DNA from 3 places in the Mesorhizobium sp. WSM4836 genome. Region 1 is predicted to be linked to each of the others. Evidence: predicted binding sites of a transcription regulator. Region 1 holds the regulator's gene; each other region holds the start of a gene.
The links. The regulator PhoB, encoded in region 1, activates phosphate uptake and scavenging genes when phosphate is short. The targets are predictions, from matches to a motif close to TGTCATNNANCTGTCAT.
Positions count from the first base shown of each region.

Region 2: a site for PhoB is predicted at 1,446-1,462, ahead of ugpB (sn-glycerol-3-phosphate ABC transporter substrate-binding protein UgpB). Genes of this name have one in related genera too.
Region 3: a site for PhoB is predicted at 2,134-2,150, ahead of AC0L2P_RS12855 (esterase-like activity of phytase family protein). Genes of this name have one in related genera too.

Region 1 covers NZ_JBVVQF010000028.1:62,093-66,545, forward strand. Annotated here, with positions in the region: gene phoU (phosphate signaling complex protein PhoU) at 1-686, shown strand, start outside; gene phoB (phosphate regulon transcriptional regulator PhoB) at 703-1,392, shown strand; gene AC0L2P_RS27230 (ROK family protein) at 1,402-2,646, opposite strand; gene xylF (D-xylose ABC transporter substrate-binding protein) at 2,900-3,940, shown strand; gene AC0L2P_RS27240 (CHASE domain-containing protein) at 4,142-4,453, shown strand, end outside.
Region 2 covers NZ_JBVVQF010000024.1:39,753-44,205, forward strand. Annotated here, with positions in the region: gene ugpB (sn-glycerol-3-phosphate ABC transporter substrate-binding protein UgpB) at 73-1,383, opposite strand; gene AC0L2P_RS24870 (putative bifunctional diguanylate cyclase/phosphodiesterase) at 1,678-4,110, shown strand; gene tlpA (thiol:disulfide interchange protein TlpA) at 4,113-4,453, opposite strand, start outside.
Region 3 covers NZ_JBVVQF010000009.1:8,694-13,146, reverse strand. Annotated here, with positions in the region: gene AC0L2P_RS12860 (MATE family efflux transporter) at 1-422, opposite strand, end outside; gene AC0L2P_RS12855 (esterase-like activity of phytase family protein) at 551-2,032, opposite strand; gene AC0L2P_RS12850 (TIM barrel protein) at 2,270-3,259, shown strand; gene AC0L2P_RS12845 (sugar ABC transporter substrate-binding protein) at 3,300-4,358, shown strand; gene AC0L2P_RS12840 (sugar ABC transporter ATP-binding protein) at 4,416-4,453, shown strand, end outside.

The DNA.
Region 1 (4,453 bases):
CTTTCGACGAGGATCTCGGGCAGATCAGCAAGCTGATCCGCGACATGGCCGACCTCGCCGGTTCGATGGTCGGCGGGGCGACCAAGGCGCTGTTGAATTCCGACAACGTGCTGGCGCAACGCGTCGTTTCCGACGACGCCATCATGGATGCGCGTCAACGCGAACTGGACGACCGCGCCATCACCCTGATCGCCAAACGCCAGCCGATGGCCCACGATCTTCGCCATGTGATCGGAGCGATCCGCATGGCCGGCGACCTTGAACGCATCGGCGACCTTGCCAAGAATATCGCCAAGCGTGTGAGTGCGGTCGGCCTCAGCGTCACGCCGCGCGACCTGTCGCATTCCATCGATGCGATGGCGCAGCTGGTGCTCATCCAGGTGCAGGGCGTCATCGAGGAATATGCCGCAGGCGATGCGGCCGCGTTGGCCAAGCTACGCGCCGCCGACGAGCGCATCGACGTCAAATACACGTCCGTGTTCCGCGAGCTGTTGACCTACATGATGGAAGATCCCCGCAACATCACCGCTTGCACGCACCTGCTGTTCTGCGCCAAGAATCTGGAGCGGATTGGCGATCATGTCACCAACATCGCCGAAAATGCGTATTACGTGCTGACAGGCGAGCAATTGCCGGTCAATCGTCCGAAGCAGGACGAAACGACAATATCCGCACCGGTGACGTGATGGGGGTGCCCAACCGATGATCGCACCACGCATAATGGTGGTGGAGGACGAGGAGCCGTTGGGTGTGCTGCTCCGCTACAACCTCGAATCCGAAGGCTACCAGGTCGAGGTGGTGACACGCGGCGACGAAGCCGAGATCCGTTTGCAGGAGAATGTGCCCGATCTTCTGGTGCTCGACTGGATGATACCAGCGGTTTCCGGCATCGAGCTCTGCCGCCGGTTGCGGGTGCGCCCCGAAACCGAGCGGCTGCCGATCATCATGCTGACCGCGCGCGGCGAGGAGAGCGACCGGGTGCGCGGCCTTTCGACCGGCGCCGACGACTATCTGGTCAAACCGTTTTCGACACCGGAATTCATGGCCAGGGTCAAGGCGCTGCTGCGGCGCGCCAAGCCGGAAGTGTTGTCCAGCGTGCTGAAGGTCGGCGACATCGTGCTCGATCGGGAATCGCACAGGGTCTATCGCAAGAAGAGCGAGATCAGGCTCGGGCCGACCGAATTCCGGCTACTCGAATTTATGATGCGGCATCCGGGCCGCGTCTTCTCGCGTAGCCAGTTGCTCGATAATGTCTGGGGCGAGACGATCTATATCGACGAACGCACCGTCGACGTGCATGTCGGGCGGCTGCGCAAGGCCGTCAACAACGGCCGCATGCCCGATGTCATCCGCACCATCCGCGGTGCAGGTTATGCGATCAGGGAAGATTGACCCGCCGGGTCAGGCTACGTTCTTTCTCATGCCGGGCCTCATTTGCGCGCCCGGCGCGAAAATCTCCTGGTCGACAAAGCTTAACGCCCGCATGGCACAACCTTGGCGGATCAGCGGCAATTCGTTCGGCTCGGTATCGAAGGAGATCGAAGCCGAATGCTGGCCGCCGGCGGTCTGGGCGATTGCCTTGCGCAAGGCCGGCTCGATCAGATCGAAAGCGGCGGCACTGGCGCCGACCATCGCGACCGGCGCCGGATCGATCAGCGCGAACAGCGAGCCGAGACCGAAACCCAGCGCTTCGCCGGCCTTGCGGTAGGCCTCGCGTTCCGGCCCATCCTTCTCGCGCGCCCGGGCCGCCAGCGTGCGCATGTCGGCGTCGCTGACGTCGGCGACCGGTTCGCTGTCTTCGCTCATCTGCCTGGCGTTGCGCCAGATGGCGTAGTTGCCGGCATAGGCCTCGATGCAGCCGCGCCGCCCGCACCGGCAGAGCGCGCCGCCCGGACGATGGATCATGTGGCCAAACTCGCCGCCCGAGGAATGCGTGCCGGTGAACAGGTCGCCCTTGAGCACCAGCCCCATGCCGATGCCGTGCGAAAGCAGGATGGCGATGAAGTCGTCGCGATAGCGATCCGGATCGCGCCAGCGCAAAGCCACCGCCATCATATTGCAGTCGTTCTCCACCGTGGCCGGGATGCCGAATTCATCTTCCAGCATGTCGGCAAAGGCGATGTCGGTCTGCGGCGTGATCGGCGACCACAGCATGGCGCGTGCAGGGGAGTCGGTAATGCCCTGGATAGCCAGGGCAATGCGGGCGACACTGCGGACGTCAAGGTCTGGATCCTTCAGCCGGCGCCGGACGATGGCCATGCATTCGCGGATCAGCTCGTCGCGCGCCATCGTCAGCGTATCCAGCCGGCGCTGTTCCTCGGCGACCACCTGTCCCGCATAGTCGATGATGGCGGCCGACAGGAAATTTAGCGACAACACCACGGTAAGTACCGCCGCAGCTTCCGGGTTGAGGGCGAGGCCGACCTGCGGGCGACCGCGTTTCAACGAAACGGACTCGCTTGCCTTGCTCTCGGCAAGGATGCCTTCCCGTATCAGGTCGGAGGAGATCGCCGATATGGTCGAATGGCTGAGGCCGGTGGTTGCGGCGATCCCCGTACGCGATGGCTGGCCGGCCCGGCGCACCGCCGAGATCACCATCGCCCGGTTGCGCCGGCGCAAATCGTCATGGCGGATTCCGACCGACATCGTTTGCTTTCCTCCCGGTTGCCGCGGCCGCTCATGAACCGGAAGCCGTCGGTAATGTCCGACAAACAGCGTCAGATGGAGACAACAATGTCAGATGCAGGTGGCGCTGTCATCGTTTATTCCGACACTCGAAAAAATTCGTAGGATCACAAAATCCATCAGAAATCGATGTTGACAGCAGCCGGAGATCGAGCCTTTGTGCCGGCCTTCTGGTCAGTTTGGATCGCGCCATTCGTGGCGCAGGGAGAAGATGATGAAGAAATTTGCCACCGCCATTCTGGCGGGCGTCGCCATGACGCTGACGCTCGCGTCGGTCGCACAGGCCAAGGACAAGGTCATCGGCGTTTCCTGGTCGAAGTTCCAGGAAGAGCGCCGGAAGACCGACGAAGCCGCGATGAAGGCGGCCATCAAGGCCGCCGGCGACAAATATATCTCCGCCGACGCACAGTCCAACCCCGGCAAGCAGCTCACCGACGTCCAGAGCCTGATTTCGCAGGGCGCCAACGCACTGATCATCCAGGCGCAGGACGCCTCGGCCATCGGCCCGGCCGTGCAGAAGGCGCTGGACCAAGGCATTCCGGTCGTCGGCTACGACCGGCTGATCGAGAACAAGGACGTCTTCTACCTGACCTTCGACGACAAGGAGGTCGGCCGCATGCAGGCCCGCGAAGTGTACAAGGTGAAGCCGGAAGGCAATTACGTCTTCATCAAGGGCTCGGGCGCCGATCCGAATGCCGATGTCCTGTATGCCGGCTCGATGGAGGTGCTGAAGAACGCCATCGATAGCGGCAAGATCAAGAATATCGGCGAGGCCTATACCGATGGCTGGCTGCCGGCCAATGCCCGGAAGAACATGGAACAGTTCCTGACCGCGAACGACAACAAGGTCGATGCGGTGGTCGCCGCCAATGACGGCACCGCCGCCGGCGTCGTCGCCGCGCTGACGGCCCAAGGGCTGGCTGGCTCCGTTCCGGTTTCTGGCCAGGATGGCGACCAGGCCGCGCTGAACCGCATCGCGCTCGGCACACAGACCGTGTCGGTGTGGAAGGACGCACGCGAGCTCGGCAAGAACGCCGCCGAGATCGCCGCTCAACTGGCCGATGGCAAGCAGATGACCGACATTGCCGGCGTGAAGGATTTCACCACGCCCGCCGGCAATATCGTCAAGTCGCTGTTGCTGATTCCGGTCGCCATCACCAAGGACAATCTCAACGTCGTCATCGACGCCGGCTGGATCAACAAGGAAGAGGTCTGCGCCGGCGTCGCGGCGGGCGCTGTTCCGGTCTGCGACTGATCCGACGGTGCTCAGCAAGTGCCCGCCCGGCGCCATTCCGGAGCTGGGCGCCCCTGAAGATCGCCGCTGGGATGTATTAGCCGGCTAATCATTGGCGGCGTAAATGTACCAGCCGTGACCACTGCTTTTGGCTTCGCCATTGTATTGGCGTCGGCAGTTGCCCATAAAAGATGTCGAACCTTCGTGAGACGTTATCAGCAATTGAAGAAGCTTTTTCCGACCGTCGCTTTTATCGCCGTCGCGCTGATCAGCCTGACGATGGCGGGCTTTGCCTATTTTGCCACCCAGGAAGCGGCCCGCATAAAATTCGAGGCGACGGCCGATGACGCGCTTAACCGGATCGAAAGCCGCATCGACCTGGACCTGTCGCTGCTGCGCTCAACCCGGGCGCTGTTCGACGCACGCAATGGCGGTATCTCGCAAGGCGAGTTCAAGGCTTTCTTCAACGCGCTCGACATCGACAATAATTTCGCCGGCCTGCGCGGTATCGGCTTCCTCCGCCTGGTGAAAACC
Region 2 (4,453 bases), on a different contig from region 1:
CCTCGCTATCCAGGCATCGCCCACGCGCGCTCGCGTGGGCGATATGCCAACCGACTAACCGAGATGATCTCGTTAGTTGTCCAGAGCTTCCTTGATTGCGGCGTTGCCGCGCGCGACCGCATTGTCGAGTGCCTGTTGAGCGGTTTGCTGGCCGGCCAGCATCTTCTCCAGCTCCTCGTTCTGGATATCGCGCACCTGCGGCAGATTTGGCAGGCGCACGCCCTTCGAGTTGTCGGTCGGCGACTTTCCGATCATCTGCAGGATGGGTGTCTCGCGACCGGGGTTCTTGTCATAGAAGCCTGATTTCTTGGTCGCCTCATACGCGGCGAGCGTCACAGGCAGGTATCCCGACTTCTGGTGCAGATATTCCTGCACATCGGTCTTGGACAGATAGGCAAAGAAGGCGGCGACGCCCTTGTATTCCTCGTCCGACTTGTTGCCGAACACCCACAGGCTGGCACCGCCCGGCGTGGTGTTCTGTGGTGCGCCCTTCGCGTCGCTGTCGTACGGAAGCTGGCCGATGCCATAGTTCATGCCGGACTTGACGATATCGCCGAGGCCGCCCGACGATTCGGTGAAGATGCCGCATTCGCCGGCGAGGAATATCTGCTTGGCTTCCGAGGTGCGCCCGCCATACTTGAACGTGCCGTCCTTGGCCAGGTCCGCGAGCGCCTGGAAGTGGTTGACGAAAATTGGCGCATTGATCTTGAGTTCGACATCGCCGCCGGCCAGGCCGTTCTGCTGAGTGGCCCAAGGCACGTCATTCCACGCCGCGAAATTCTCCAGATGGATCCAGGTCAGCCAGGTCGAGGTATAGCCGCAAGGGGCGGCGCCGCTCGTCTTGATCTTCTTGGCAGCTTGCCACACCTCGTTCCAGGTCTTGGGCGGGCTGTTCACGTCGAGGCCTGCCTTCTGGAAAATGTCCTTGTTGTAGTAGAGGATCGGCGACGAGGAGTTGTAGGGGAACGACAGCATGGTACCGTCCGGCTTCGAATAATAGCCGACGATGCCGGGCAGATACTGGCTCTTGTCGAAAGTCATCCCGGCGCCGCTCATCACATCGGCCACCGGCTTGATCGCCCCCTCGGCTGCCATCATCACGCCGGTGCCGACGTCGAACACCTGGAGAATATCGGGCGCCTGGCCGGCGCGGAAAGCGGCGATGCCGGCATTCAGCGTCTCAGGATAGGTGCCCTTGAACACCGGAACGAGCTCATAGTCGCTCTGGCTGGCGTTGAAATCCTTGGAGATCTTGGCGACGACCTCGGCGTTGGCGCCGGTCATGGCGTGCCACCAGCTGATCTGCGTGACGGCGAAGGCGGAGGTGGTGGAAAGCAGGGTCAAGGTGGCGGCAACACCGGCCGCGAAGCCGAAGAACTTCATGTTTCATCTCCCGTTGTAATTGGCGAAAGGGGGCACTCTCGCAAAGCCAATATGTGGCGCTGATGACAATCGGACAACGGTTTTGTTGCAGGTCAATGAACATCGTTTCCGGCTAATGTGCGCTCGCTAACGAAAGCGGCACCAGGGAATGCATCACCGCCTTCGCGGCGGAGCGCATCGGTTTTCCCCCGAAAAGACCCGCCGCATGGCCCACGGGTTAACCATTCGTTAAAATCTCCAAGAGCTAATCGGTCACACCTCCCCTGTTAGTTTTGGCAGACCGAGTGAACCAGGATGCTGACGGTCTATAATTGTATTGTAAGTCAGCACGACCTGAGACTGGTTGCGCTTGCCGCACTCGTCTGCGGAATTTCTTGCTTCTCAGCGGTTAATCTCCTTAAGCATGTCGGCCGATCGACCGAGCGAAACCGGCTTGCCTGGCTGACGATCGCCGCGGCCTCGACCGGATTCGGCATATGGGCGACGCATTTCATCGCAATGACCGCGTTTACGCCGGGAATACCGAACGCATACAATCCGGGATTATCCGCCTTTTCGCTTGCCGCCGCCGTCATCCTGACCGCGCTTGGGATGTGGGTCGCCACTTTGCGCCGCGGCATCGACCATTTCCTCGTCGGCGGCGCCATTCTGGGCGGCGCCATCGCGACGATGCACTACATCGGCATGGCGGCTTTCGAGGTCGAAGGCCGGGTCGTATGGAACCTGCTCCTCGTCGCGATATCGCTTCTGGCCGGCGTGACCCTTGCGGCACTGGCCCTCCTTGTCGTCTTGCGCCGCCCGTCAGCGCTCGCGACTCTCGGCGGCGCCGCGCTTTTGACGCTGGCGATTTGCAGCTTGCATTTCATCGCGATGGCCGCGGTGTCGATCATTCCGGATTCCTCGATTGAAATATCGGAACATTCCATCGAGCCAATTTCGCAGGCTTTTGCCGCAGCGGTCGCCAGCCTGGTAATCCTTGTGCTGTCGGGTGCCGCGCTGTGGATCGACCTCCGCTTTCGCCGCCAGAAGCTCGAGGCCGACCGTATGCACGATCTCGCCAATGCCGCGGTGGAAGGTCTGATCGTTTGCGATGGCACCCGCATCGTCAGCGCCAATGACAGTATGGCGAAGCTGACCGGAACAGCGACAGCCACCCTCAATACGATGCAATTCGGCGAGCTTTTCGACGGACAGAGCGCAGCCGGTATGTCCGGCTTCGGCGAACAGGCGCAGGAAGCGAAACTAAGGGGCAGCGACGGCACGACAATCCCTGTCGAGCTGATCACCAGGAAGATCACCTACTGCGGCAGGCCGCATACGGTGCTTGCCGTTCGCGACATCCGCGAGCGCAAGAAGGCGGAAGAAGAGATCCTCCGCCTCGCGCATTTCGATCCACTTACCAGGCTTGCCAACCGGCGGAGCTTTTCTTCCCGGCTGGAAGCAGAATTCGCCTCGATGGATCGTGGCGGCAAGGATGGATATCTGGCGCTCCTGCTGCTCGACCTTGACCGATTCAAGCAGGTCAATGACGTCTACGGCCACGCCGCCGGAGACGCCATGCTTCAGAAGTTGGCGCACTGCATTTCCGGCATCCCGCGCCAAGGGCAGTTGCTCGCGCGCCTCGGCGGCGATGAATTTGCCATCATAGCTCCTAATCTCCCCGACCCCCTGGCCGCGGGCCGGATAGCCGAGGACCTGCTGGCGGCGATCCGGGAGGAGAACAGGGTTTCGGTCGGCTCCGGCCTTGTCTCGGCCAGCATCGGCATCGCATTCTATCCGCTGGATGCGGAAGATCAGGCCGGCCTGATCAGCCATGCCGATACGGCACTCCATCGCGCCAAGACGGAGGGCCGTGACACCTATCGGTTTTTTGAGATAGCCATGGGCACCGCGGCCCGCGACAAGCGCGTGATGGAGCATGAATTGCGCCAGGCCATCGCCCGCAAGGAGTTCCACCTTGTCTACCAGCCGCAGAAGGAAATCCGCGGCGGCAAGATGATCGGCTTCGAAGCCCTGGTCCGTTGGCAGCACCCGGAGCGCGGTGACATTTCTCCGGCCGTTTTCATCCCCGTGGCCGAGGACAGTGGCGCGATCGCCCAGATCGGCGACTGGGTGCTAACGACGGCCTGTAACGATGCTGCCCGCTGGACAAATCCGCTAATGGTCGCCGTCAACGTCTCCGCCGTGCAGCTTCACAATCCGAACTTCAGCCGCAAGGTGCATGACGCACTGGCGAGGTCCGGCCTTGCACCCAGCAGGCTGGAACTGGAGATCACCGAAACAGCCCTGGTGAAGGATATGCCCCGCGCATTGGCAACCTTGAGGCAGGTCAAGGCGCTTGGCGTGCATGTCGCGATGGACGATTTTGGCACCGGCTATTCTTCGCTGTCCAACCTTAGCGCCTTTCCCTTCGACAAGATCAAGATCGACGGTTCGTTCATCAAATCGGTCGACAAGAACGGCCAGTTCGCGGCGATCGTCCGGGCCGTGCTGGGGCTTGGACGCGGTCTCGGCCTACCGGTCCTTGCGGAAGGCATCGAGACGCCGGGTGAATTGCAGTTCCTGGACGCCGAGGCTTGCGAGATCGGGCAAGGCTACTACCTCGGCAAACCGGCTCCGATCGAGACCTTCGGCGAACTGACGGGCGTGGGCGCTCCGGCAATCGGCACAACCAGCCGGCGCGGGGCAAGCATCGCCGTGCTCAAGCCGCGCTTGCGCACGGTCTGAGCCTATCCCGGCTGTAGCGCCGCCTCGACCAGACGTTTGGCATCCGGCCCCGACCATTCGGCCGGGCCGTTCATATGCGCGATCAGGCAGCCTTGCCCATCAATCAGCATGGTGACCGGCAGACCGAGCGCCAGGCCGCGCGTCTTGACGTCATTGAACAGGGTCATCGTGGCATCGCGATAGTAGCCGAGCGACTTGACGCCGGTGTCCTCCAGGAACTTCTTCGGTTTGGCATCGTTGCCGGCATCGACGTTGACGGCAACAACCTGAAACGCATCGCTGCCCATCTCCTTCTGAAGCGCATCGAGCGCCGGCATTTCGGCGCGGCAAGGTGCACACCATG
Region 3 (4,453 bases), on a different contig from region 1:
CGCGCTAGCGGCAAGGCATCGGCCGGCGTGCCGAGCGCATCGAGGATCGCATCGACCCAGATCCAGCCGCAGACCGCGAACACCACCGAGACGAGGAAGAAGAAGGTGGCGCTTGTGCCGACGATGCGCCGGGCTTCAGGCAGATCGCGGGCGCCGACGGATTGCGCGACCAGGATGGTCGCCGCCATGCCGATGCCGAACACCGTGCCGAGGATGAGAAACAGCACGAGGTTTGCATTGGACGTGGCGGTCAGCGCCGCTTCGCCGAGGAAACGGCCGACCCACACGGCATTGACCGAGCCGTTGAGCGACTGCAGCACATTGGAGCCGAGCGCCGGCAGGGCAAACAGCAAAAGCGTGCGCGGGATAGGCCCACTGGTGAGGTCGCCGGTCCGCCGGCGGGCGGGTATCTTCTCGTCCATGGCGGGTAGCTCGGCATGGTCCAGGTCAGGCCCGCGATGATATCGCAGGCCGATCTGCTATGCACCCTTCCAAGTCACCGTTTCCAGGGCGGGGCGGTGCGGGTGCCAAGCCCGCCCGCAAGGCACAGTTACTTGCTGGCGAGGCCGTGAAGCGTGACCTGATAGACCAGGAACATGGTGTCGACATCGGCGCCGTCCTCGGCCTTGTAAGGCGCGCCGACCTGGAAACCATCCTGGGTAAGGAAGTCGTTATCGTTGGCGACGAACAGGAAATAGTCGTCGGGTAGCTTCGGGTCGAGCACGCTCACCACCGACATCGCCTCCCACTTTTCCGAGAGGTTGTCGCGGTCGTTGGGGGCGCCATTGTGTAGGCCGAAGCGGCCGAGCTCACCCTTGTCGTTGACGTCGATGAACGGCGTCAGCTTGGCCGGCGTCACCGACGGGTCGAGCACGCCTTTGGGCGCGACCGGCTTGTCGGCGGCGTCAAAAGGGCTACCGGCGATGTCAGTCGCGGCGGAGACGTCGACGATGTCGATCTCGCGGTAGAGCGAGGTGTCGCCCTTCAGGCCTTGGCCGTTGTTGCTGTCGCGCGCCATCATCAGGAAGGCATTTGCCGACAGCGCCACGATCTCGCTCTGCGCCGCCACCTTGGTCTTGCCCTTGGCATCGGTGAACACCGGCAGCGGCACGACATATTCATGCCCCAGCTTAAGGTGGGCAGGGTCGGAGACGTCGTAGACCAGCGCCCTCGTGTTCTGGCGCGTAGCGGGCGAATCGCCGCCATCCTGGCGCGGCGCCGACTGCAATACGGCGACCAGGAACTTGCCGTCCGGCGTCAGCGCCATGCCTTCGAGGCCCTGGTTGTTCTGGCGGCCGGTTTCGGGATCCTTCGGATCTGGCTCGGCGGCACCAGGTCCCGGATTGTTCGAGGCAAAGTTTGGCGTGCCCTGGCGCATCGGCACCAAGGCGGCCGGCGGCTGGGTCGCGGACATCAGATGGCCATCGGCGGAGAAGCGGTAGATGTTTGGGCCGTATTCGTCCGAGATGAACATGGTGCCGTCGGGCAAGCGCGCGATCGCCTCTGTGTCGAGCGCGAGCTTGCCATTGGCTTCGGGCAGCAGCGGCATTTCGTCGGTGGCGGCGCGCACGCCGTTGAGCGGATCGAGGCCGGTGGCGTCGGCGCCCTTGTCGTCGGTCAAAAGCATGGTGTCGGCAAGCGTCGCCTTGAGGCCCGACTGTTCCTGGCCGGCGGTAGGCACTGCACCCGGCGCGATCGGGGCGAACTCGATTGTAATCGTATTGAGGCGCGGCCGGTAATCGGTGGTGCCAACGACATTATAGCCGCGGTCCGGCAACAGCCACAACGAGCCCTTGTAGCCGTCGGCGCCATGCGTCCACCCGGCAGCGTCGATCGCCATGCCTGAGCCGGAGCCGAACGTCTCGCCGAACTTGTCCTTCTGGCTGGCCGGGATGCGGCCGACGCCGACCAGCCCCTTGCTGACGAAGCTGACGCCGCCGACGGTCGCGGCGTTTTCAGCCAAGGCCGGCGTCAAGGCGGTGAACATCGCCAGGGCGACGGCGAGGGACGCGGTTCGGTGCAGGTTTTTCATGGAAATCCTCTTTGAGACAAAAGCTGTCGGGATGTGAAAAAGCGCCGCGTCGTATCGAGGATGCCGCGAAAGCCTTCGGAGAAGCGATCTAGGACGCGAACATGATACTTGCGTGACAGGGCCGCTTGCTTGTCCCGCTTGGCCTAGGTATGGCGAAATTCGTCGGCGCCGAGCGAGCAATTAACAACTTTACAAATAATCATTCTTGTGTAAAGTTATGGCAATGAAAGGTTCCCGATGACAGCCTATCGTTTCGCCACCCGCCTCAATTCCTTTGCCTCGCGGCCGCAGGCGGAGTGGCCTGATCTTGTCGGCAAGCCGTCCATGCTGCAGATGGCGGGGCGTGCGGCGAAGGTTGCGGAGTTGACCGATCTCGACCTCAACTTCCCCGACCATGTCGATGAAAAGCCCGCCGAAATGGCTCGCAAACTCAGCGATCTCGGGCTTTCCATCAATGGTTTCGCCATGCGCTACTACTCTAACCCGGCGTTCAAGCTCGGGGCCTTCACCAATTCGGATCCTGCTGTTCGCCGCGAAGCCATCGACCTGACCAAGGCCGGCATCGACGCCACCCGCAACGCCGGCGCCAGCCTGATGACGCTGTGGCTCGGACAGGATGGCTTCGACTACGCCTTCCAGGCCGATTATGCGACGCTCTGGCAACACGAAATCGATGGAATTCGTGAAGTTGCAGCGCATGATCCGGATTGCCAGATCAGTCTGGAGTACAAGCCCAACGAGCCGCGCTCCTACAGCCTGATACCCGACGCGGCGACGACGTTGCTGGCGATCCGCGAGATCGGCCTGCCCAATCTCGGCGTCACCCTCGACTTCGCCCATGTGCTCTATGCCGACGAGCAGCCGGCCTTTGCCGCAGCTCTCGTGGCGCGTCATAGCAAGCTGCTCGGCGTGCATCTCAACGACGGCTACGCCAAGCGCGACGATGGCTTGATGGTCGGCGCGGTGCATACGCTGCAGACGATCGAGCTGCTCAGGCAGATCCGCCGCGACGGCTACGCGGGGGCAATCTACTTCGACACGTTCCCAGACATGACCGGGCTCGACCCGGTCCACGAATGCGAAGTCAACATCGCCACTGTCAAGCGCATGCTGCGCGTCGTCGATCGGCTGGACGGGGACAATCGCCTGTCCACTGCCGTCGACCGTCAGGATGCGGTCGCCTCGCAGGCGATTATCCAGGAAGCCATGCTCGGGCCGGACAGCTGAGGCCGGCGCCATCACCGTTTTTCAACAAGGGAGGAAGACCATGAAATTTCTGTTTGCCACCGCCACTGCTGCCTTGATGGCGCTGTCCATAGGCTCGTCGTTTTCCGCGGACCTCGCGCCGCTCAATTCCGACACCGAGAAGGATCGCATCGACTGGTCGCAGCTCGAGGCCAAGTTCGGTGCGTTCCCCAAGCTGCCCGACGACACCAAGGCGGGCGCCGTCTCCAAGACGCTGACCAACGAATACTGGCGCTCGCTGGGTGAGGGCTACAAGTCGTTCGGCGACCGCGTCCCTGTCCCGATCGTCTACCAGGCGGCACAGAGCGAGGGCGACCAGCTCGGCCAGCTCACCATCGCCGAAGGCCTGGTCACACAGGGCTACAACGTGCTGCTCGTTTCTCCGCAGACCGACTCCAACCTGCAGCCGATCATGGAACAGGCCAAGGCCGCCAACGTGCCGGTGGTCAACGTCAATGACGCGGTCATCCCGCAGGCCGAGCACTATGTCGGCAATGTCCAGCGCGACAATGGCGTGCGCGTCGCCAAATGGTTCATCAAGAACCGGCCGGATGGCGGCAAGGTCGCCATCGTCGAAGGCCAGGCCGGCGTCTATGCGGCCGTCCAGCGCACCGACGGCTTCAAGACCACAATCACCGAAGCCGGCAAGTTCGACGTCGTCGCCAGCGTCCCCGGCAACTGGGATCGCCAGACCTCCTACGACGCGGCCACCAACATCCTGCAGCAGCACCCCGACCTGATCGGCTTCTATGCCAACAATGACGGCATGGCGCTGGGCATCGTCGAGGCGGTCAAGGCCGCCGGCCTGCAGGACAAGGTCGCGGTCTTCGGCACCGACGGGATTTCCGACGCCTATGCCTCGATCCGCGCCGGCGAGCTGACCGGCACCGTCGATTCGTTCCCGGTGCTGACCGGCGAGGTGGCGCTGGAATCGGCGCTGCGGCTGGTGGCCGGGCAGAAGCTGCCGCGCGTCGTCGCCACGCCGCAGGCGCTGATCACCAAGGACAATGCCGACCGTTACTCCGGCGACGGCGACGCCGTGCGCAAGGCGCTGCTCGAGGACGCGGCTGCGGGCCAATAGAGCTGGGGCGGCGGGTGCCGGCCTTCGGTCGGCATTCTTGCCGGGAGAACTGAAGCAATGTCAGCGCGGCTGCAATTCGAGGGCATTTCCAAAGT